Regions from separate parts of the Alicyclobacillus sp. TC genome, predicted to be linked through region 1. Evidence: riboswitches for the same ligand, from Rfam matches in the RefSeq annotation. Region 1 holds a riboswitch; each other region holds the start of a gene.
The links. A riboswitch is a leader RNA that binds a small molecule or an ion and turns the genes downstream of it on or off. The one in region 1 is predicted to bind cyclic di-AMP.

Region 1 (8,278 bases):
AACAACACATATGCCGTTTCTTCATCCGGAAGTTGAATTGGAAGACGCCTACTTTTCGACTCCTTCCACATTTCAAGAATCAGGAGGTGGAACACAGTCACCACTACTATCTTCTATAGCAAACTGGCAATCGGTCTCTCACAAAATTGCTTTAGGTTGGATGCCCGCTGAATCCACCTATGAAAGTGACATGCTCATTAAAGATAATCCAGGAATGAATGTTGTATCTCCAAGCTGGCTGGAACTTCAAAACGCTTCCGGCCAGGTGAGCAGTCAAGTGAATCCCGCCGTAATTCAGTATGCGCATCAGCATCATGTACAAGTTTGGGCGCTTTTTGACAATCAATTTCTTGCCAATATGACTCATCAATTTTTATCTAGTAAAGCCAGTGAAATGAGATGTATACAGCAACTTGTCCAAATTGCCAAACAAAATCAACTAAATGGCATTAATCTTGATTTTGAAAACTTGGATGACTCCGATCAATCTGCTTACACAACATTTGTAGCTCGCTTACACAAAAATCTTCAAGCCATTCATGTTGATTTATCAGTTGATGTGACGGCAGATATTGTACCGCTAGTTGACAATTCCGCTTACTTTCATGCCGGCTTGGCAGATGTGAGCGATCAACTGATTCTCATGGCCTATGATGAACATTGGGCAGCCGATCCAACACCTGGTCCTGTAGCAGACATGCCCTGGGTGAAAAGCTGTGTCAATGATTTACTGGATACAGGAGTTCCTGCGGATAAGCTCTTGCTTGGTATACCCATGTACACACGTTTCTGGACAGTGGTCAATGGACAGGCAGTGAACAGCGAAGCCGTTGGACTTGACAGTGTTGCTTCGATTCTTGCTGAACATCAAGCCAAATCCGAATATCAGCCAAGTCTCGATCTTATGTATGCTCAATATCCAGTCAATGGTGGAACCGAAGAAGTATGGTATGCCAATCAACAGACATTTTCCGACAAGCTTCAACTTGTCAATAACGACGGTTTAGCTGGAGTAGCTGTTTGGTCATTGCCATTTTCACAACCTTCAATATGGACAAGCATGATCAATAATTTACAGAAAGTGGTAACTTAAGGGTAGGGTAGGAGGGGGCGATAAAATTTGGACAGAATCCTGCTGACAGTAGGTCTGTGTACTATTGGCACTTACACTATTCTTATGTTCTACAAACCTGAATTGGCTCATGATGGTGTAGAATCCAGTTTATCCATGTTGATTCAAGCGATGCCATGGATGCTTGTATCCATGTTTATCGCAGGTCTCATTTCTCAGGTTATAGATACAAAAGTCATTGCCCGATTTCTTGGACCACAAAGTGGATTGTCTGGAATCATCATAGGAGCACTTTTTGGATTGATGGGAACCGGATCGCGCTGGGCAGTTTATCCTTTAGCCGCTGGACTTTTAAACGCCAAAGCAGCTCCAGGGGCGGTTTTCAGTTTTCTTACATCTTGGCAGCTTGTTTCTTTACCACGCATACCTGCTGAATTTCCTTTTCTTGGAGTTCCCTATACGATATTACGAGCAGTTGTCTCTTTTATTGTTTCGATTATAGGTGGTCTCCTCCTTGAATGGATTTCTAAAATATTCCTAACTTAAACACCCATTTATCTATTTGACGTATGGCCTGGTAATGGATGACGTAAACTGTGCCATACATAATAAGTGACATAACTGCGAAAAGGAGCAAACATCTCACCGAGTCGCTTGGTTTCATCAAGATTGGGACGATCCGGCAAAATAAGAAGATTGGCAAGACCCTTCTGCAATCCCACATCTGCGCTTGGCCATTCATCAAGCATTCCCACCCCAAAAAGCAGCAGACACTCCACTGTCCAGAAACCCACTCCCTTCACCGGCAGTAAACGCTCAAACCACTCCTCGCGAGAAATACCACGCCATTTTTCAAGCGGCAGTTGTTCTTCAACCACACTTCGAGCAATGCTGAGTATTGTCTCGGCCTTGCGATTGTTCAATTGTATTTGCCGTAAATCATCCACAGAAAATCGCAATAAGGATTCTGCGGCTGGAAAAGTGAAAATTTCTTCTACAAATGGATTTTCAACGTGATCACCCGCTAATCGAACCAGCCTATTCACAAGAGTGGCAGCAAATTTAGTGTTTAACTGTTGCCCGATGATGGTACGGATGAGCGATTCGAAAAGCGTTGGATCGTGTACTGGACGCAACCCGCGAAAGCGTTCAAAAAGTATGGCTGCAGGTGTATGTTGCAATGTCTCATACATCGCTTCTACGTCGTCTGTAAAACTAAGTGTGAGTGCCAAATGTGCCTTCAATTCTGTTTGTTCTTGATAAGAAAGGTTGCGATTGGTCTCTATCTTCAACACACTATCCATACAGCGGCTTTTGACTGCGGAAGCACGGTAAACAATGGGTTTATTTCCCGTCCAAAAAGTACGAATGAGCGTATGGTCCTGAACATGGACTGTAATATCTTCTCGAACGGCAAACCGCTCTATGGTAGCGTCCCAATCAAACGGTTGGGGAAGATCAACAAGAAAAATCATGAACGGATCTCCTTTTCAGACGGAAGTGTTGAGAAACGTCTCATCAATAGATTAAGGAATTCCAAACTGTTCAGCAAATCCTCTCATTGTCCTTCCTGTTTTGAAACAAAAAACTGCCCCTGCAGGGACAGCTTTTTTGTTCTGAATTTGTAAAAATTGTTAAATTACGCAACCGGTGTTGTGGTGCAGGTAGTTACCGAATAGGGCACGAGCAGGATAAAGAGCACAAAGATGATGAGAAATACTACAGCCCAGCGAGTATATCCTCCAAATACTCCGTACATCTAAGAGCACCTCCCTTGAGCGGTTTCTGCTCTTACAGTACGTAGCAGTCCAGATTTATGCCATGGACATTCGCCCGATTGACAAACATCTGGTTAGGAGTTAGGAATGACCTGGCGAGCAAAAACTAAAGCATGCCCAAACCAAGTCGAATACAGTGAAACTTGGACTACTTTTCCGTATCCCCCACCTTCTTCAATGAGCATTCCGTTACCTTCATAAATCCCCACATGTCCTCCACCTGTCGGGTTATTGGCTGTTCGGAAGAAAAGCAAATCTCCTTCACGAATTTGCGACAGTGGAACAGGTGTTCCTACATGATAACGTTGATATACGGACGACGATGAAAAGCGGATGCCAAGAGCAGTCCGATAAACCCAAGCCGTAAAATTTGAGCAGTCAAAACCTACACCAGGAACCTGATGCCCCCACCAATAAGGGACACCCAGTTGGGTACGGGCTACAGCAATCACTTTGTTAGCCTCTATTTTCCACTCTGGCAAAGATGACGAAGGAGAGGTTGCAGAACTCAATCCATTTGTGTTTACAGTCGTATTTGCTGAAAGATCCGATGATGCAGTGTTTGTTGAAGAAGGAGCAACTGTTTGAGTACTATCGGTTGTTACCAGATGGACAAACCTGCTACTCGTGGTCAAAAAAACATCTTGACCTTGCCAATCAACCTCATACCAGTAGTTGTTATATTTTTTTACCAACGGTGCTTGCTCCGATAATTCTAATTTACCTACCACAGGAGAATAGATAGATGGTGAGCGAAACATGTCTACCCAACCGTGATTCGTCTCTACATATTCGCTGGAATTGGACGACAGATTTGCAGCCCAAACTTCGTTTGGCTGAACAAAGGCGAGAACTGTTGATGCAGCTGCCAAGACGCCAGCGCCTTGCCAAAACCATTTGGCAAATCTGTTGTTTTTCACAAAATGCACCTCTTTTTTGTTTTATTATTTAAAATTTTCTGTTATATAAGTTTAGTAAATAAAATATAAACTTTTTAAAAATCTAACCAGTAATGGCTTTCTACAAAACCATCACTGTGCAAAAATAAACGGCCCAATTTGTTCAATGGTTGGTTGATCCCAGACCCAACTGTTAGAAGCGGTTTTGGATGGATTATAAAAAACATACGCATTAGGTACTAGATTTTCATGGTTGTCCAACACATCTTCGGCAGCAGTCCAAGCGCTAGCCACAGGAGTCTGATAGATAAAACCGTTCGTGGTACAAGTAAACTGCGCATAACCGTTCGTTTTCTGGAATATTACCCCATAAGCAGTGTTTGGGTAATCTGGATTTTGCATACGATTCCAGACAACATCCCCCACTGCAATTTGAGCATTGAGCGGGGTACCCTGAGCTTCAGCAGAAATTAAATGGGCTAACCAATATAGATTACTATTGTAAGTAGCCTCTGAATAATCAGCATTTGCGGTTGGAGATGAACTTGAATTTATTTGGTTGGTGTTGGCCACAATAGAAGAAGATGTACGGCTTGAGACTGGCAAATTCAGTACTGTGCCAATCAACATATCGCGCGGAGTGACCTGAGGATTAGCTGCTTCCAATGAAGCTAGAGAGATATGGTAGGCTTGAGAAATTTTCCATAATGTATCGCCTGCTTGTACGGTGTACGTTGACATCGTATCTGCATGGGCAACCGTCATATGTGTGGCCGCAAAAAAAGATACTGCTACGACCGGAGCAGCGATTTGCAAAGTTCGCTTCTTTAAAAATTGTTTTTTCAACATAATGTGTAAACGACTCCCTCTCGAGAATTGCCTCCGAGGTTAGCTGTCGGGTTCAGGCGATCGAGTACGCCTGTCCAAATTTGGATTCACCCCTAGAAGGCGATCGGGCAATTGCATCATTCCCGCACCTTCATACTGAAAATCCCCCGTACGCTGCTATTAGCGATTCGGCTTGAAGCAGAAGATTACTAACAAGCTAACATAAAAAATTATTGAATTCATTCTAAAATAATTTACTTGATTACCATTTTTTATATAAACATTATCATTTTTCTACCTCATTGACTGATTTCATCATGATTTTTCCATGTTAGTTTCCATCGAATGGAAGTATCGCTCAACCACATGCCTAGCAAAATGAAAAAAGCTCCGAACCATGTGAAGAAACCTAACTTCTGCTGATCTAAAAGCCAAGCCACAAGAGCAGCGAATACCGGTTCTAACGTAAAAATAACTGCAGATTGAGAAGCGCTCAAATAACGTTGAGCAACATTTTGAATCCAATAAGCAATAGAGGTACCCATAATGCCGTTGACAAGCAGAGAAATAACCACTTTGGGCTGCAACCAATTTGCCAGATTCCATACTGAATGAGGGTAGACCAAAAAGGAGTATATTGAAAAACAAATTGACATGGTTGCAATTTCAACAAAAGCCAGATAGAGAGGTGAGATGAAAGGGGCTGCCTTTTCTACCATGACGATTTGTAACGCCATAAACAACGCACAAAATAAACCTTCCAGGATGCCAGGTTGCATATGAATTAATCCTGGTCCACAAAGTAGATATAAACCGCCTGCTGCGAACCATGTTCCCACCCAGACACGGACACCCATTCTCTTTTTTTTCTGAATAACCGAACTGATAAACGGTACCATGACCACTGAAAGTCCTGTCAAAAAGCCACTTGTTGCGGGTGAAGTGGTCTCTAGTCCAAAAGTTTGCAAGGCATAACCAAGCATTAATACCAGACCAATTCCTGCACCTATCCACGTCGATTGCCAATTCATTTGTTTTCGCAGGTCACGTTTCCAAAACACGAAGGGCAGCATACAAAAACTAGCTAATAGAAAGCGGATCGCCAAAAATGGCAGGGCAGGTACATCCGAAAGTGCTGATTTCGTTAAAGTAAATGTTACTCCCCAAACCAATGTAACTAGGATTAAAGAAATCAAAGCTATAGGTTTATTCATATGTATTGTGCCTCTTTTCCCAAACGAGAACTGCAAACCTAAAGATACGGTAAAAACTCTGTCATGAAAAGAGAGGCTGGTGCATAGTCTGAATGACAAACCAGCCAATCCAATTCATTATTTTTCGATAGGGGTGAGCAATTGCTTAAGCCAGGTATGATGCCGGTAACCATTTCAGCTCTGATTGCCTCGCTGATTGCCGATGGAGCTACTACATTGGTTCCTTCTTCTCATCAGGAAACTACTACCCTGTTTCCGAAAGCGAATTCAATTTATATCAATAATGAAAATTCTAGTTTACAGGCGCAAAATAAATCACAATGGCTAAAAATTAGATTACAAAAAAAAGAAAACTCTAAAAAATCGTTCATGACAAGTCTTCATACAGACCATCGGTTTATGCAAAAACATGTGGTAACCACCATCAGCAAGCGAAGATTACCATTTGAAACCTTTATAGAAAAAACAACTCGTTTGCCAGTAGGTCAATACCACGTCTTGCACTCTGGCGAAGAAGGCATTGCTGAGATTAAACAGGTGCGCGTTTTTTTAGATGGTCGTATGTTGCAACAGGCCGAACACGTTCAAACCATCCGCCCCCCAACTCCCCGTGTTCTCTTAGAAGGGATTGCTCCAGTTTTACCACCTATTCAATCCCAAACTTACAATCAATCTAATCCTGAAAGTACGCTCAGTGCGAGAAGCAGCAATAATTTGCAAAGTGCCGAAACTTTAACGGTGGTTGCTACGGCATACGTTGCAGGCGGAATTACTGCAACAGGAAGACCTGCTGAACCAGGCGTTATCGCGGTCGATCCGTCTGTCATCCCCCTCGGTTCGGTGGTCTATATCCCTGGATTTGGAGACTTAATTGCTGCCGATACGGGAGGCGCTATTCAGGGAGATCGAATAGACATCTGTATGGCTACCGAACAAGAGGCGTTGGATTTTGGTAGAAGGACACTCACACTGTACGTGCTGAAGCCTGGTTCAGCATCCTAAGTTCAAATCCCTCACCGTAAATTTAGCAGATGATATATGAGTAACGCCGGCTCGCAGGGAGCCGGCTACCATGAGGAAAAGTTGATGCTTCATACAAAAAACAGAACTTACCACCACCAAGCCCATGGCCAAAATGCAGCTATAGCAAGCCAGGGCAAGAAAAAGAATGGCCACCATGCTTCTTCAACGTCTTCCTGCGATCCGTTCTTGCGGGTTAAGACTTCGTATTGTGCTTGCTCTTGACAATTGGCTGGCTGCCATTGACCACGCAAAGGGCGCAGGTAGATTCCATCGTTAGTGACGGAATGCAGGATACCGTGATGGATGGCTCCATTATGAGTGCGAACAACTACACGCTGCCCCACATATGGTGTGACATGCGCACGAGTCACCATGTCTACTCTCCTCCTATAGAGTGAATTTCCACAAAACTGGTTTGTGGTCATCTACACTCTACGCGAAGGAAGGATTTGGACATCACGATATTCGTCCACATGGACGAGCGGAACTTGGCATATTTATAGATAAATTGTGTCATCCATCATGTCAAATGTGCTATTGATCTAAAATTCATTCCACCCCAGCAACGAGAGAAACAATTTACCAACCCATTCTTTCCCGCAAATTAATAATTTGTGCTATATGGTGTCTGTTATGCCAAGAATAAACACCGAGCGCTTTATTTAGGTCCCACACCCCACTTACAGGATGGACAAAAGTACGTGTAAAATCTTTATCAGACATATTTTTGAGTAAAATGGACCAACGTTCATGAATCAATGTAAACAACTGCAACGATGAAGCAATGGGCACATGAATATCAGGAAGTTCTGCCCATAAGTTTTCTTTGACCGCCATGATTTGTGGATTATCTTCGGTTAAAGCGCTCTTAAATCTTGCATACACTAACATATCGTTTTCAGCCAAATGATGGACAATTTGTCGAATCGTCCAGCCTCCATCACGATAGGGTATGTCCAACTGTTCTCCTGATAATCCTTCAACAGCATGATTCAGTTTGGAAGGTGCTTCAACAATATCTTGAATCCACTTCCCCCTACCCAATTCTGTTACATTTTCAACGAATACAAATTTTCCGATTGGATAGCGAATATCCTCCATTAGTCTGCCTCCTGAGATGCTTTTTCTCTATTCTTTGCAGATCACTTTGCAGAAGAATACATCAATAACCAACTGTTTTGCCAGGTTCCTTCATGAATTTCATGATGTTGTAAATACTTCCATTTACGAAAACCCGCTTTTTCATAACAGCGGATAGCTCTTACATTCCATTCAAACGGATCAGCCACAATTCGATGAACTTTGCAATCCCATTCTAGATATTGCACCAATGATGTCACTAATAAAGTACCTATGCCCCGATTCCAAAAAGAAATCTCACCGATGAATAGATCTATACCATAAATCAACTCTTCCTTACGTAAGCCATATTCATTTTTTTGTTGATCGGGTAAAGCGTAAAAC
Region 2 (8,278 bases), 540 kb from region 1:
GTCAAACAAACAGGCGCTTCGTATTTGACGTTTGTTGCACTGGGGCCTGATGGAAGACCTGCTCCTGTACCTGGTGTGATTCCGGAAACGGAAGAGGAGAAATGGCATTATCAAACTGCGCCTGCTCGCTTTGAATATCGCAAGCAGCGTAAAATGGAAAGGTTGGCACAAAATGAGCGAACTTCTCGTTGAAGTCACACGTGGTGAAATTGTAGAAAGTGTACATCGCGGCGATTTAGTCGTGATAGATTTCAAGGGCAATCTGATTGCTTCAACTGGCGATCCTAATCGTGTTATGTTTGCTCGTTCTTCAGCCAAACCTTTGCAAGCATTGCCGCTTCTATTGACAGGAGCTGCTGACAGTTTTCAATTGTCCAGTGCGGAACTGGCTGTAGCCTGTGCTTCACATAGTGGTGAGCCGGAGCATACTGAACTTGTACAAAGTTTACTTGCTCGTCTGGGTCTTTCCGTCGATGATTTGCGTTGTGGTGTCCATGCTCCTTATCATCAAAAAACCTATGAGACGATGTTGAAAAATGGTCAAGTAGTCACCGCGTTGCATAACAATTGTTCTGGAAAGCACACCGGGATGCTTGCGCTAGCAAAATTTTTAAATGCTCCACTGGATACATATGACCAGCGCGATAACCCAGTTCAAGAGCATATTTTTCAAGTATTGCAAGCAGTTTGTGAAATAGAGTCTGACAAAGTGAAATGGGGAGTCGATGGATGCGGTGTACCAGTGTTTGCTATGCCCATTCATCGTTTTGCGCTGCTATATGCCAAGCTGGCAGAGAGTGTTAGACAGGAAAATCCGCAAGAAAAAATTGCCTGGGCTTTAAAACGTTTGGCAAGTGCTATGATGGATAATCCTAAACTTGTAGCTGGTAGCGAACGACTTTGTACAGATTTAATGATGTCAATGCCTGGCAGAGTAGTTGCAAAAGCCGGAGCAGAAGGCGTTTATTGTGTAGGATGGGTAGAAAAAGGAATAGGACTTTGCTTAAAGATTGACGATGGTAACAGCCGTGCGGTGGGACCAGTTGTAATTGAAGCGCTGAGTCAATTGCAGCTTTTAACCGCAGAAGAGAAAAATGCGTTAAACCGCTGGCATCGGCCGTCTCTCGTTAATCACAGCGGAACTTTGGTAGGAGAGATTCGTCCCGCTTTCGAACTTCAGATTCGCTGAACTTAATGGCTTTCGTGAAATAAGGGGCGGGGTTGTTCCTAATCAGTGAAACGGGAGTGAATTCTTTGTTAATGCAGGAGTCTGAGCGCGATCAATCACATCTTCCGCGCCATGCCAGGTTAGGTCTCAAGCATCACCGCGTTGCTAGATACGCCATGGTATTATACATGGCGTATCCCATTGTCGATTATGCATTGCGTCTACCGCATATCCATCCCATTGGTGTTATTTGGGATGTCGTAGTGCTACTCATATTAGCTGTTGTAGCATTGCGACGTTGGTTGGCAGGCGAAAAACCCAAATTATTTCTCTGGCAAAAATTTGCCGGCTGGTACATTCTATTCTGCTTCGCTATGATGTTTTCTAATATTGGACAACCTATTCTTGCTGTTCAAGGGTTGCGGGATGACATTTATTACATGCTCTATACTTTTTTAATGCCTTTTGTTGTCGATGAAGAAGATGTGCCAAAGTTACTTCATGTTCTTGCTTCTACCGCTGTTCTAATTGGAGCAAATGGAATTTATCAGTATGTCACCAAAGCTCCGGTCCCCCAAGCGTTTAATGACGTCAACGAACATGTTCGTACGCGTGTCTTTTCTGTATTACAGAGTCCGAATGAAATGGGCGCATTTACAGCTATGACTTCACCACTTTTAATCAGCTTAGCTATTCGTGAAACCAATCGCTGGAGAAAAATGTTTTATATTCTTGGCGCTGTCTTTTGTCTAGCTTCGTTACTCTTCAGCTATACACGAGGAGCTTGGTTAGCTTTTGCGTTGTCATTGTTGATTACCGCGCTCATTTTTGAGCGGAGATTGTTACTGATTCTTTTAGTCGTAGGTGTTGTGGCATTCTTTCTACCATCTATACATCATCGATTTGCTGATTTGTTCTCACCGGTCTATTTTCTTAAATCAGCTGAAGCAGGCCGCATTGCCCGTTGGTTAACGGCGTTTGATCATATGGCGGCAAATCCTCTTTTTGGCGCAGGCTTAGGCCATTACGGAGGACAAGTTGCTGCAACTTATCGAGGTGGAATCTACTCCGATAATTACTACGCAAAGACATTGGGCGAATCTGGATTGGTGGGGCTTGTTCTGTTTGCTGGTATGCAACTTTCCCTTCTTTATGAGCTGTATAAAAAAGTTGCCAAAGCAGCTTGGGGACGAGATAAGTTTTTAGCTATTGGAGGATTTGCAGGTATTTTAGCGGTTGTGATTCATAATTTCACAGAAAATGTATGGGAATACAATCCCATGACAGCTCTGTATTTTGCTTTTTCAACTCTCTTACTGATTTGGGGATATGGGCGGTTTGGCAAGGAGGTGCAAGATGGACAAAACATTGAAGCGTAGTCGTCGATGGCTTTGGATTGTCTATCTGCTTTGGGCGCTGTTTGTCAATGCTATGAATATTTGGGTTGTTAAACCATTGGTTGAAGATTTTGCTTTGCTTGGCGTACTGGCTGTCATCGTGATTATTGTGCTCTGGCTGACAACTATTCGCATCCAATCGCGCAAAAAATGGATTACTTTCACGCTGTTTGCTCTTTTGCTTGGTCAAGGAATTTCAAGCGTATCCTTTTATCCTACAGGGTTGCGTGTGCTTTTTACTGTCATCATGCTTCTGGGATTGTGTATTTTGGCTATATGGTTTACGAAAGCAGGTTGGAAGACCGTACTGGTTTCTGCGGCTGCAATTTTGCTGGTGAATCTATGGCTTCCCTACAGTGAATGGCCGTTTTTGACACATTTTAAGATCGTAAAATATGGAAAAATGAGTTTGATTCCTGGAGATATTCCTGCATTGCCTTGGTCGACCATTTCAACTCCGCAAGGACCTGCACTTGTCACTTTCAATCGTGTATTACCTAGCAATGCAGAACTTAGTGATTTAGCTAGTCAAGCTACAAGTAAGCCTGACTCTCTGTATAATCTTTTACAGACCGCTCAACACGAGTATGAGTTAATGGAAATACTTTCGGATCACGGCAAAGCAGTAGTTAAACCGCTACCGTTGAGTGATTTAGCTCAAGTTTCACTTTGGAATTTGGTGGCGCCTACATTCCCCTTGTCAGTTTCACATTGGAAGATTGTCAATCAACATGCCATTATGTATTTGACGGCTCCAGTTTCACCTGCCAGCGCCGCAGCATTAGGTTTAGAACCAGCCAGTTATTCAGGCAATTTTCTGGCTTTGGCTGCACAAACCTGGGAGCAAGATCAAGAGCAATGGAATCAATTATTATCTGACGCAAATGTTACACCTGCAAATCCACCCTTGCAGATTCAAGGAGGACTTTTGACCGGAAGTTGGCAAGGTCATACAGTGCAAGTTCCAGTCAAAACGCAAATTATTCTTGGTGAAGGCTCATTTACTCGACCAGGCGCCAATCAGGTATTGCTCGAAGGAGCCAATTTACTGCAAATTGTCAGTTTAACTCAAAATAAAGTAGTAGCTAGCTTCCATGCTTCGTTGACACAATCACTACCGCATGATATTGTGATTGGTCCGCTTACCAAGGGTGGACCAGATGCTATTTTTGTCAACGCTCAAAGAGCCTATATTTTGTCGGTCAATAGTGCAGGACAGTTTCGTACAGTATATGAGGCTCCCCTTGGTTCCTCGTTGCGTTTTGAAGCTGTATTACCTTCTGTTGGAAATCGAGCACCTGAAATTATCACGGATGATCCAAGTGCGATGAGAGACGTGCCAACTCGATATTTCTCTTCTTATCTATATCGAGATCATCAACTTTATCGAAATTGGCGTGTATATCGAACCAACGTTGTCAATGTAGAGCCTGTTCATTGGCAACCAGGTAAGGTTGATTTAGCTCTTTCCATATACGGAACGGGTGAATATTTAATCATTCAACGTTCGTATACGCCAGTACTCCCAGTCTCTATTGGTATTTTTATAATCATTGGTCTCATTGGCTGGGGACTGCGCTTGAATGACAGAAGAAAGCGGGTGAAAGCAGATGAAGTCCAATAAGCTATGGATTGTAGCTGCATTGCTTGGTTGTTTTGGACTGGTTGGATGTTCGCCAAAACCTCTGACCACCTTAAATCAAGTGCCACCCATTTCTTTAGCGAAAACGGATGCTGAAGCATGGCCCATCATTCAGACGGCTATTCAAAAGGGGCTTCAACTTCATCAATATCAAATTAAGGCTAGTGTTAATTTAGTTGATAATTCTATAAATCCATCATTTACCGTCTATGGTTCAGTTGAAAAACCAAATGAAGTTTCGTTAGGTGTACATGAGGGAGACACGAATATTCAATTTTTTCAGCAAGGGCAGTCCGCATTCTCGTTTGTCAATGGTCACTGGGCACCTTCTGATCCTTTGCCAAGCCCCGATGTATTTCAAACGTATGCTAAAGTGCTAGAAGGTGTAGAGAAGATGGGAACGCCTGTGTATCTGCAGCCTCAACAATATGTAGTAGACGAGTATTGCTGGGTGTTCACCATGATTGTCCCTGGTGTGGATGTGGAAAAATTAGCCACATGGGATGCGGGAGAAGTGTTTCCAGCCAGTTCGCATGTTTTAATGACGGTCATGGTCGGAAAACGCAGTGGTCAAATTCGTGAAGTAGAAACGAGTTCGGTGGGTTCTATATCGGAAGTGGGACCTATACAAATTTCTACAGACACCATTCTGTTTAACCTGAATAAAAAATACGCCAAGGTAAACATTCCTTTGTCACTTGTAAAACAATTCAAAGATTAGAGTTTATATCATTTCAGATATGCTCATCAGTTGGCAAAACAAGCAAAGAGGCATATAATAAAGTATGCCGTCGCTGAATTCCTAAGAGAAGCGGAGAACCCAATCACAGGGGTGAATCATCAGTCTTTCACTGATGTAGGGAATGCCTGCTCCCGAACCCGTCAGCTAACTCCGTAAGCGTTGCGGGCAGTTTTACAATGGTGGCGAGTAATCGTCAATTGTAACTTTTAAGAAATGCTTCTTTTTAGGAATGCCGCGATGGACTTTTCCATCGGGGAGTTGGTAAGCATGAACAAACATGCAGAGCTCCCACAGTGGGAGCGAGATATGGAGATTTTGCATCATTTGAGGAAGATGCGTTCCTCGCAGCAAGAACGGAATTCAGTTTCTAAAATGCTGGACGAAGACAAAAAGCTAAAAGTAAAGTTTTCTACTCGCACGTCTCCATCTTAATACATGCATTTTGAACAGGTAGTCGTACGACTACCTGTTCTATTGTACCATTTTATATTAGGTGAAATTTTTAAAAAATTGACCTTGATGAATTTATATGGTATATTATCGCGCGTGATCTCGACGGTCCGCTGCTTGCAAACAAGCATGAACGTCGAAGGTAAGGGAGGAAAATCCTAGATGAATTTACTTCAAGAAGTAGCGCGGGAACAATTACGTACAGATATTCCTAGTTTCCGCCCGGGAGACACGTTGCGTGTGCACGTGAAAGTTCGTGAAGGTCAGCGTGAGCGTATTCAGGTTTTTGAAGGCGTGGTCATTCGGCGTCGTGGTTCAGCCATCAGTGCTACCTATACTGTGCGCAAAATATCTTATGGTGTTGGTGTAGAAAGAACATTTCCATTACACTCTCCAAAGGTAGAAAAGATTGAAGTTATGCGTCGCGGTAAAGTTCGTCGAGCGAAGTTGTACTATTTGCGTGGATTGTCTGGCAAGGCTGCACGCATTAAAGAAATTCGCTAGTTTAAGCCGTACGCTGATTTGCGTTAGTAAAAGTAAATGCGTTAGGAAAGGGCCGGGTGGCCCTTTCTTAGTTTTCGTATTTCAGTATAGTTTCATCTGTGGTAGTTTATCGGATCTGATTTCAACAGAAAATTATATGTGATGGAAGTGAAAAGATATTGCAAACGATTCAGTGGTTTCCTGGACATATGGCCAAAGCACGTCGGGAAATTCAAGCTTCCATAAAAATGGTTGATGCAATTATTGAGTTAGTCGATGCGAGATTGCCAATGGCCAGTTCCAACCCTTTGCTGAAAGATTTAATTGGAGCACGGCCACGCTTGCTTGTGATGACTCGCAAGGATCTGGCAGATGAAAGCCAAACGAAGCAATGGTTACAGAAATTTGAACATCAAGGTATTTCAGCTATAGCTGTCGATGCGCAAACGGGTAGTCAAGTACAGCGGATTATTCCTGCTTTAGAAATGGCAGCTAAGGCTAAACGCGAACGGGAAGCGCGCCGGGGCATGCGACCACGTCCTCTGCGTACTATGGTGGTGGGTATACCCAATGTGGGCAAATCATCGTTAATCAATAGATTGGCCAAACGTTCTGCTGTAAAAACAGGTGATCGTCCGGGAATTACAAAAGCCCAGCAGTGGGTACGTATAGGTAGCATTGAATTGCTGGATACCCCTGGAGTGCTTTGGCCCAAAATAGATTCCCCTGAAGATGGGTATCTCTTGGCTATGAGTGGGGCTATAAAACCAGAAATTTTAGATCATGTAGATTTGGCGTTACATGCACTACAATTCTTAATTCGAAATTACCCGCATCTGGTTGAAGAACGATGGCAAATTGAAGCGCATTCCTATGATTCATATTCTCTCGATGAACCTGAAGGAGCGGAAGCGTTTTTAGATTTGTTTGAAAAAATGACCCGTATGAAAGGCATGTTAATGTCTGGTGCGCGTCCGGATTTAGAACGTATGGCAGAGTCTCTACTTCGTGAACTGCAGACGGGTAAACTGGGCAGAGTGTCTTTTGAATGGGTACACGGGCAAGAATAGAGTGCTGAGTAGAATGAATCAGCCATTAACGGATAGATTATTATTGATGATCTCGATAGAATAAGCAGTGTCTTTTCAATGTTAAACGGTTGCTAAGTTGATATGGCAAAATTGCTTTTTATTGAAAGGATAAAGTTTGAAAATCAAAGGTGGTGTACATGCTGGTTCGTTCTTGGCAAGTGGAACGTTGGCTTGTAGGTTCAAAACAAGTTTTACTTGCAGGAGTAGACGAAGTAGGTAGGGGGTGTTTAGCGGGGCCTGTTGTTGCAGCAGCTGTTATTTTTTCTCCAGATGTTCCAATAGCAGAACTTCAGAGTATCACAGATTCGAAAAAGTTGACCGCCAAAAAAAGAGAGGTTTTACTGGAGAAAATTCAGGAAATTGCTCTCGATATTTCAGTAGGGGCGGCTAGTGTACAAGAAATTGACCATTTGAATATACGTCAAGCTAGTTTATTAGCTATGCAACGGGCTGTTCAAGAGTTAAAATGGACACCAGACTGGGTATTGGTAGATGGAAATGATAGTTTACAAAACAGAGTGAACTCACTAACTCTGTCCGTTATTAAAGGGGATATACGATGCTTATCCATTGGTGCCGCTTCTATTGTGGCGAAGGAATGGAGAGATCGTTACATGAAAAATCTTTCAAAGGAATACCCTTTCTATGATTGGGAAAATAATGTGGGTTACGGCACTTCTCAACATCTTGATTCTATGAATATTTATGGTATTTCGCCCCATCATCGTCAATCTTTTTCTCCTGTTCAAACGATAATGAGAAATCGCGAAGGATGACTTTCCGTGAATAAAATATCTCATCCCACATCACCGTCTTCCAATATTTCATCAACTCAACCATCTGCCAAAATTTCTACTGAAAGTCGTACGATAGCTGAAAGAACAAAAAATCCAGCAACCTTGCATCAAGCGACTTCAATTCAAGCTCTTAATGAACCTGAATCGAATACGTTGCATGATTGGCCGGCACAATTTTGGAAAAGCCGAGAGATTCAGCAAGCCGAATGGGGCTGGAGAAAAGTTATCCTTGACTGGATGGCAGGGAGTATAGCCTCAGCGGAAAATGCGAGTGACCAAAAAAATGGTAGTCTGGAACAAATTATTCATCCCATGATTGAACGTTATTGGTCTATGGTAGAGCAATTGGTGAGTCAAAATGATATGGAAAAATTAGTGCGAACAGGTATAATGGACAAACCTCAAATCAGAGAGAACCGTTTTTCGTTTATTCGTACAAGAGATGGACTAGCCCAGTTTATTTCCTTTGCCAAACTGAATTTGGACGATATGAAATCTCCATGGGTAC
Region 3 (8,278 bases), 150 kb from region 1:
GCAACGAATTATTGAGGTTGGAGAGAAGGGGTATGGGTGAATTGGAATTGGATTTACCGTGATTTTATGGATAGTATTTCTCGTTTATCTCATAATTCTCGGACTCTAAACAAAGAGGCTATCTTTTTTCAAGATTATCTTCAAAAGAACTGGGATATACTCAATAAAATTCATTTTCAGCCAAAAAATTTTATGTCTTTATCTCAAATAAAACAACAGGTTCAACAAATTGATTGGGAAAAATATCTATCCTTATATCATTCAATGACAGATATGATGTCTTTTGAGAAAAGCATTGTGGAAATTACGGAACGTTTGTGTCAGTTACTTGAATATCCCCTAAATGAACAGGATATTTATGTGATAGTCGGGCTAGATTGTACCACTATTTATTCCACTATATACAAAAATCGCTCTATTACTGTTCTTTGTTTAGAGTCTACAGGTGGAGATTTAAGAGAGATTGAGTTGCTGCTTGCTCATGAAGCCCATCATTGGAAACGACAAACAATGCTTCAACGTGATATTTTTAACACTAACGTTTGGGATCGCTGTATGATAGAGGGGCTATCCATATGTTTTTCAGAGAGCATTCAGCCTGATCGTCCGGTCTATGAATATTGTTTTGTGCCGCCAGAAACTTTCCTTTGGACTCAGGCGAATGATGAAAAATTGCATGATATGATGCAGAGTGAGGATCAGTTGGATGATTTAAAGATGCAAATACTTTTTACCCGCCATCCCTCATTCCTCCCATTTTCGGGAATGCCTCCACGCTCTGGCTATGTATTCGCTTATCTAACTGTGAAGTCATATCTTACAAATATAAATATGGATGCAATTCATGCAGCAGCATTGGAAGCAGAATTCTATAGGAGTTTTTGTTCTTTGCTGAAGAAAATCAATTAAATGAATACGCAAGACATATTCATTCGTATCTTTTACCGATTCCAAGCTATTCTATATATGAAAAATATTCTAATAATTTAGTTGATTTTTTTCTGTGGCTGTTATACAATATTTTCGAAAGCGCTTTCGAAAATGTCATCAGACATAAGTTCCACATTATAAGATTGGAGGATGTTGTTGTGCCTAAGTTAAGACAAATGTTTTTAAGTGTAGGTGCAGCTATGACTTTATGTGTAGCTATCGCACCTTCAGTCATGGCTGATAAGAATAGTGATCATTCAAGTAACAGCTCGCCTAATACAGCTGCCAACTCGAGTAATTCTGTTCTGGTTACCGTAAATACAAAAGATCCTTTAGCGACAATATCACCCTCAGCTATTGGTGTGAATACAGCTGCTTGGGATCAAAATTTACTGGATAAATCCATCCCCAAAATGCTTAAAACGATAGGTGTCGAAGCTTTACGCTTTCCGGGTGGTTCTACGGCAGATAACTATAATTGGGAAACTGGCACAACCATTGATGCAAATGCTGGAGGAGCTGATCCAAACGTTAATTTTAACGCTTTCATGAATGTTGCCAAAAAAACAGGCGCTTCTCCTATTATTACTGTTAACTATGGTTCCAATTTTTCTGGTACTGGTGGTGGTGAACCACAGGAAGCAGCAGCTTGGGTAAAGTATGCCAATATCCTACATCACGACCATGTTGAATATTGGGAAATAGGTAATGAAGTTTATGGAAATGGATTTTACGGAGCCCAATGGGAAATTGATTTACACCATTCAAAAAGTCCTCAAACTTATGCCCAGAATGTTATTCAATTTTCTAAAGCTATGAAAGCAGTAGATCCTAAAATTCAAATTGGAGTTGTTTTAACCTGTCCATTTAATTGGCCATGGGGAGTAAAAACACCAGCAGATTGGAACAAGACAGTTTTAAATACTTTAAAGCAGGATCCGGACGCAGTAAACTTTGTGATTGTTCATTGGTATGCTCAGAATCCTGGAAATGAATCAGATAGTGGACTGCTGTCTTCTACAAGCCAGATTCCTCTCATGATGTCCGAATTGCGTCAAGAGATTTCGAATGACCTGAGTCCAGCGGCAGCAAAGCGATTAAAAGTATTCGTAACTGAAACAAATTCTGTCTCATATAATCCAGGCAAACAGACAACAAGTTTAGTTAACGCACTCTTTCTGGATGATGATATGTTAAGTTGGCTACAGTCTGGAGCAGCTAATGTAGATTGGTGGGATTTGCATAACGGGGCGTTTGCAGGAAATACCTCTTCTTCGCTCTATGGAAATACTACGTACGGCGACTATGGGCTCTTGTCTAATGGTAGCTCAGTTACAACCAGTTCTGGAAATACTGTTACTGAGCCACCCGTAAATACGCCATTTCCAACTTATTATGGTTTTGAGTTAGCTGGAGACCTTGTAAAGCCGGGGGCCACTATTGTTGGCTCTACTGCTTCTGTATCCGATATTGCTGTACATGCAACGCAATTAAGAGACGGTAAATTGGCTGTCATGATTATCAACAAGAATCCAAATAAAGTTTACCAGGTCTCGTTGGATTTAAAAGGTTTTCGGCCCAATGGAACGGGTATAGAATATACGTATGGAGAAAAAAGTAGTGGTATTACCTATCAACATTTTCATCAATTGGGTAAAACTATTTCTGTTCAACCATATTCAGTGACAGATTTCATATTCAATGGTTCTTCTCTCGGGAAAAACCAGACAAACTAGTTGCTGACTGAATTTTGAATGGTTTATCTTTAACAAATATCTGAAAGTTAACTTTTGTCTATTAAGATCGAAACCGGTTACAGAAATCAAGATTATAAATAGTCAAGTAAAAAATCATAGAGTACTACTGCATGATTGATTAACTCATTCTTGGCTCCGTAAACGAGTGTTACGGGGCTTTCTGTCACCCATTTTTTAATTTTATTTAGGGCTTCTTGGTGACTTAGACTAGTTGTTAATTCTTGATTATAGAGAATACGAAATTCAGAAAACCGTTGTGCAGGATTTTCATGAAACCATTTCCGTAATCTATCTGTTGGTGCAATTTCCTTTAGCCAAATGTCAACGTAAGCCTCCTCTTTTCGAATTCCTCGCGGCCATAATCGATCGATTAATATACGTGTACCGTCAGAAGGATCAGTTGGTATATAAATACGTTTTAAGTACAAGTTTTTATGTTTCATACCAGGCATAATCCTTTCAATTCATAGTTCATTACTGAAAAGATGATTCATAAAAAGGTAACACAACATATACAAAATTTCTGTTGTGAAGTAACCTATGGTCTCAAAGGAGCTTGCGTCAACATGTTACAATTTTTTGTGAGCGGATCGTCCAAATCGGTGACGAGCGAGGGAGTGAGTGGGAGTGTATATCCCAAAATCGTTTCAATGGCAAGATGAAGATGAAATTTCAGAGTTTATAACTCGTCATTCCTTTGCCTTACTTATAACTTCAGAGGACAATCATCCTCTTTGCACACATCTACCCATGTACTATGACAAAGATAAACAAATGCTGCTTGCGCATATGGCCAAAGCCAACTCTCAATGGAGAGCAATGGATGGTAGCCCTTGTTTATGTATCTTTTCTGGCCCGCATGCATTCATTTCACCGGAATGGTATGATCTTCCTCAATCGGTACCAACTTGGAACTATGTGGCTGTACATATTCAAGGAACCTGTCGGTTGGTTAAAGACGAAATTGAGTTAGAAGAAATTCTTGAAAAACTGATATATGCATATGAACCACATTCAAAACTTCCTATGGATTCTAAGCAGCATTATTATCAACAAATGATGAAAGCTATTGTAGGTTTTAAAGTTGAGATTGATTTAGTTGAAGGTTGTAAAAAATTGAGTCAGAATAAACCTTTAGCTGTTCAACAACGTGTAATTGAACAATTACAGGCGAAAAATGATTGGAATGACGTCCAAGTTGCTCGCTGGATGCAGAAAAATATTGTTCACAAATAAAATCAATCTTCTTCAAATGACAGTGGGCAGGAATATCCTTATTATACGCGAAAGCCTATCCGTGTGTATGGATAGGCTCGCTAAGAATTATTTTCTAAACCAAAGGTTTTCCTTGCTTACTTCATTTGGCCGGATAATTGACTTTCTGCATATGCGACCAAACGCTTGGTGATTTCCCCACCTACGGAGCCGTTTTGACGTGAAGTCGTTTCTGCTCCGAGATTAACACCAAACTCATTTGCAATCTCCCATTTCATCTGATCCAGGGCACGGCTTGGTACGAGTTTTTCGTTGTTGTTTGCCATTTTCAGTTCCCCTTTCAAAAATGATTTTGGACTGCAAAGTTATTATGTGAGAAGTTTAGTTTTCTATACACAGATTAAAAAATCGAAGGGTGACAGATTTGATTCAATTGCGCGGACATCATCTTTTATGTATGCTTGGCTTTCGAGGAATGGGTTATTCAAAAGAATTCGTGGAGCATATGAAGAATGTTTATAACCAATTGAGAATAGAGCCACAAACAGAAGTACTTATTGTCACGGGACCAGATGAATTGTGTCATTATTTTCCTGATAATCAATGTTATCATTGTGAAGATAAAAATGTTGCAGATCGCGATCAACAGATTCTAGTTAAATTAGGATTACACTCTGGTCAAAAACTGGCTTGGCAGTCAGTTGAAAGTAGAATTCGTCAGCATATGCATCCTTCGGATATAGCCGTACTTTGTAGTACATGCAGTTGGCGCTCCTATGGAGTTTGTGAAGAAGGAGTTCAAAGAATTAAGGAAGGTTATTCATTATTACCACTCCCGAAAAAGTCAGTTTGAAATCTGATTTTTTCATTTTTTAAGCATTCCAATCTTCAACGATTAATCATATGTTGAGCCGTTAATCGAAGTCGTTCTAACATAAATTCCTGAACAGAATGGTCTATCCCAATTTGATTGAGTGACTCTTCCATACAACGTATCCATTCGCTCGCATGAGCTTGAGTAATAGGATGTGCAAGATGTTTGGCTCTTAACATTGGATGACCATACATATTTGTATAAAGCGAAGGCCCTCCAAAAAATTGAGTCAAAAACATCAATTGCTTATCACGCACAGGTTTTATGTCTTCTGGAAATAGAGGACGTAGGAGTTCATTTTTTTGGACTTTTGTATAAAATATGTCAACCAGATTGGCTATTGTATTTTGACCGCCAATCGCTTCATAAATAGATTTAACTTCCATACTCCAATAAGCCTCCTGCTTTTTCATTCAACCGTATATAATTTTGCTGCAGTATGCAAATTATTGGTGAAACAAGACATAAAGCAATCCATTGATGTGCGAATTTTGATCCAGTCAGTATTCCTACAAAAATGAAAAGAGAGATTGAGAAAATACTGGTCAAGTTTAGGGGTTTTTTCGTATAATGGGTCTACATGATGAGAAAGATTGGTTAAAACTGGGGGAGACGGGAGGCAATCCATGCAATTGTGTGATTTAAGCTTGAGATATGTGGCTGGATTACTTACCGAACTTGAAAATAAACGTTTTGAGCGCCATTTACAGAATTGTGAAAAATGTCGGCAAGAAGTTGAAGAATATGTATCTTACCGTAATCTCATGATTCAAGAAAACAAGAATCAGCAAATTACAGAAACAGACACGCTACTTACTCATGCTAAAGTGTATGTATTTCCTCAACGGCACTTACAAAATCAATCTCGAATGGGTAAAATATTTGGTTTAAAAGCTCGTTCCTTTTTTATAAAAGTACCCCAATCTATTGCGGCTTTAATGGTAATTGCTGTTGCTTTCTTTTCATTTTGGGCACATCTGCCAGCCCATCAAGTGGTCGTCAAAGCTGAGGGAATTGTAACTCGAGAAGTACCTCATTCCGTATCGGTGAAATTTGATTCAGTTTTGAGTAAAGCTCATGAATTAGAAAATCGTTTGGAAAACTATAGACTTCTTTCTAACTATTTTGCAATGAAATTATGACAAAGTGTTTGTTAGCATAAAGTCCGAACCAAAAAACAGCCGAATCCCATTTAGGGTACGGGGGATACAATTTGGGGTGAATGCGCCAACGCGCATGGGCGACCTCCGTCCTAACCCGTCAACTAACCTCGGAGGCAAGGGGAGGACTTTATGAAAATAAAAGCAGCCTTATTGGCTTTAACATCCATTGCAGTATTTTTGCCTGCTACCAGTCAAATTGCAATGGCAAAAACTTATCATCGTACACCCATTTATTCGTTTTCCAGCAATAGCTACGTCAAATCTCAATTGGCGTATAACGGTCAACTACCTCCAGGAGTCACTTATCAGCCATCTGTTCAACCGTTAGCTGGAATCCACGCGACACCAGAAGAGAAGTTTCAAGCTATATTGACAGTAGCAGAAAGTAAGTTAGGCACTCCCTATCGATGGGGGCATAACGAAGATAGAGGTCAGTATGGTTTTGACTGCTCTAATTTTACAGCCTATGTTTATCATCATGCGCTCGGCTATGTTATGAGTGGAGCTTCGCAAGTACAATATCACGATGTAGGTTGGCAGGTACCTATTTCGGATATGCAACCTGGGGATTTGGTTATTTTTAACCATGGTGGTCATGTTGCGATTTATATTGGAAATGGTCAGATGATTGAAGAAGGCGGCGGTTTGGGTAAAGTAGGTATTGCACCTTTACATCCTGGAACGTATTGGTACAATCACATCACTACTGTCAAACGTATGTTTTAAAAGTGAAACTTTCTATAGGGCTTGTCCCTCTCGTCATCTTTAGATGACGAGAGGGACAAGCCCTTTTTTTTATTCATGACTCCACAAGTTCTTCATAACCATCGGACAAATACTTCAACACCTAGAAGGCCACTTTTATTAATCTATGACGGAGAATAGGAATCGGGTGAAAGTGGTGTTTATCGATTGCTCAAAACTACTCAATCCAAATGGTTAACATTATCTACAGCCGCTGTAGGAGCTATCTATGCTGCAGGTTTTTTCTATACGGAACCGACAGTTCAGGCATTAAATCCACAGATCTTAGATCAAAAAAATGCAAGTGAGTCCAACAAGGTATTCCATCAAATGGGAAAAGAACATCACGAGACTAGGTCATTCCACAAAGCATTATCATCAACAACAACTCCTGCAAATCATCAAACATCAAATTCAGACAAGTCTCAACATAAGAGCGATAGCAGTTCTCTTTATAAGGACGGTATTTACCAAGGAGTGGGCACGAACGCTTATGGTAGCGTCGGTGTTTCTGTAACGATACAGAATGGAAAAATCACTCAAGTGCAGATCACTCAATGTACCACTCATTATCCACAATCCGTTATTGATCCGGTTTTACCAAACGAAGTTGAAGCTAAGCAGACGTGGCAAATTGATATTGTCTCTGGAGCCACAGCAAGTACTCAAGATTTTGCTATGGCTGTCTATCAGGCTTTGCAAGCTGCAAAGGCTTAAATGGAGGAATTTATCCTGAGCAAAGAACTTCAACTCTATCATCATCAAGTGCTTGCTTTAGGTACAAAAGTTGATTTTTGGGTTTCCATAGAGGGTAATTCATCTGAAGATGTTAGAAAAAATTTGCAACAAGCAATTTCAGTTTTCAACCTCGTAGAGGAAACCTGCAGTCGTTTTCTTGAACACAGTGCGTTACGACGTCTTTCACAACAAATTGGTGAGGATGTTCAAGTACCTGTTCTATTATTCGAGGTTATCCAATTCAGTTTAGAATTGGCCAAGATGACTCATGGACGATTTGACCCGACCATAGGTGGATGGCTAGAGAAAGGTGGTTTTGTCACAAATTATTTGACTGGAAACAAATTGGATTTATGCGAAAAAATAGATTTTAATGCTTCCTATCGTGATGTAAAGCTTGATGTGGAGAAAAAAACCGTTCGCTTAATGAAACCGCTCCTCTTGGATGTGGGAGCTACCGCAAAAGGGCTAGCACTTGATTTGGTAGTTCATTGTTTTTCTGAATATCCAGGATTTTGTATCAATGCTGGTGGAGATGTGATCGCCAGAGGTATACAACCTAATGGTGAGCCGTGGAAGATTTCTATTCGCAATCCGTTTTCTCCAGAAAAGAAAATAGGATATTTACTTTTTTCCGATGCTATGTCTGTATGCACTTCTGGAGGCTATGAACGTCTTAGTCCCGTTATTAAGGGAGAACATCACATCATCTCTGGAGTAGATAAACAATCTCCTCACCATGTAGCAAGCGCTACAGTTATGGCTCCATATGCTATGTTGGCAGATGGTTTTTCCACGGTGATGATGCTCCTGTCCCCTCAAGAAGGATTCCTTCGTCTGGAAGAGGCAGGTATTGA

Region 2: another riboswitch for cyclic di-AMP. It lies ahead of rplS (50S ribosomal protein L19); the one in region 1 lies ahead of FY534_RS06020 (cell wall hydrolase).
Region 3: another riboswitch for cyclic di-AMP. It lies ahead of FY534_RS05255 (C40 family peptidase); the one in region 1 lies ahead of FY534_RS06020 (cell wall hydrolase).

Annotation. Positions count from the first base shown of each region.
Region 1 covers NZ_CP044434.1:1,239,128-1,247,405, reverse strand. Annotated here, with positions in the region: gene FY534_RS06040 (glycosyl hydrolase family 18 protein) at 1-1,093, shown strand, start outside; gene FY534_RS06035 (permease) at 1,121-1,618, shown strand; gene FY534_RS06030 (DNA-3-methyladenine glycosylase family protein) at 1,627-2,547, opposite strand; gene FY534_RS06025 (C40 family peptidase) at 2,925-3,770, opposite strand; gene FY534_RS06020 (cell wall hydrolase) at 3,882-4,598, opposite strand; cyclic di-AMP (ydaO/yuaA leader) riboswitch at 4,611-4,781, opposite strand; gene FY534_RS06015 (DMT family transporter) at 4,877-5,791, opposite strand; gene FY534_RS06010 (G5 and 3D domain-containing protein) at 5,933-6,793, shown strand; gene FY534_RS06005 (LSm family protein) at 6,901-7,188, opposite strand; gene FY534_RS06000 (YfiT family bacillithiol transferase) at 7,394-7,915, opposite strand; gene FY534_RS05995 (GNAT family N-acetyltransferase) at 7,957-8,278, opposite strand, start outside.
Region 2 covers NZ_CP044434.1:1,775,826-1,784,103, reverse strand. Annotated here, with positions in the region: gene FY534_RS08850 (acyl-CoA thioesterase) at 1-192, shown strand, start outside; gene FY534_RS08845 (asparaginase) at 173-1,189, shown strand; gene FY534_RS08840 (O-antigen ligase family protein) at 1,261-2,547, shown strand; gene FY534_RS08835 (hypothetical protein) at 2,525-4,189, shown strand; gene FY534_RS08830 (hypothetical protein) at 4,176-4,928, shown strand; cyclic di-AMP (ydaO/yuaA leader) riboswitch at 4,990-5,123, shown strand; gene rplS (50S ribosomal protein L19) at 5,562-5,903, shown strand; gene ylqF (ribosome biogenesis GTPase YlqF) at 6,062-6,952, shown strand; gene FY534_RS08815 (ribonuclease HII) at 7,111-7,749, shown strand; gene FY534_RS08810 (hypothetical protein) at 7,756-8,278, shown strand, end outside.
Region 3 covers NZ_CP044434.1:1,087,027-1,095,304, forward strand. Annotated here, with positions in the region: gene FY534_RS05215 (DUF2268 domain-containing putative Zn-dependent protease) at 37-909, shown strand; gene FY534_RS05220 (hypothetical protein) at 882-2,666, shown strand; gene FY534_RS05225 (DUF488 domain-containing protein) at 2,759-3,130, opposite strand; gene FY534_RS05230 (FMN-binding negative transcriptional regulator) at 3,315-3,923, shown strand; gene FY534_RS05235 (alpha/beta-type small acid-soluble spore protein) at 4,040-4,228, opposite strand; gene FY534_RS05240 (DUF1284 domain-containing protein) at 4,327-4,755, shown strand; gene FY534_RS05245 (globin domain-containing protein) at 4,791-5,162, opposite strand; gene FY534_RS05250 (anti-sigma factor family protein) at 5,403-5,918, shown strand; cyclic di-AMP (ydaO/yuaA leader) riboswitch at 5,946-6,067, shown strand; gene FY534_RS05255 (C40 family peptidase) at 6,069-6,665, shown strand; gene FY534_RS05260 (FMN-binding protein) at 6,852-7,400, shown strand; gene FY534_RS05265 (FAD:protein FMN transferase) at 7,401-8,278, shown strand, end outside.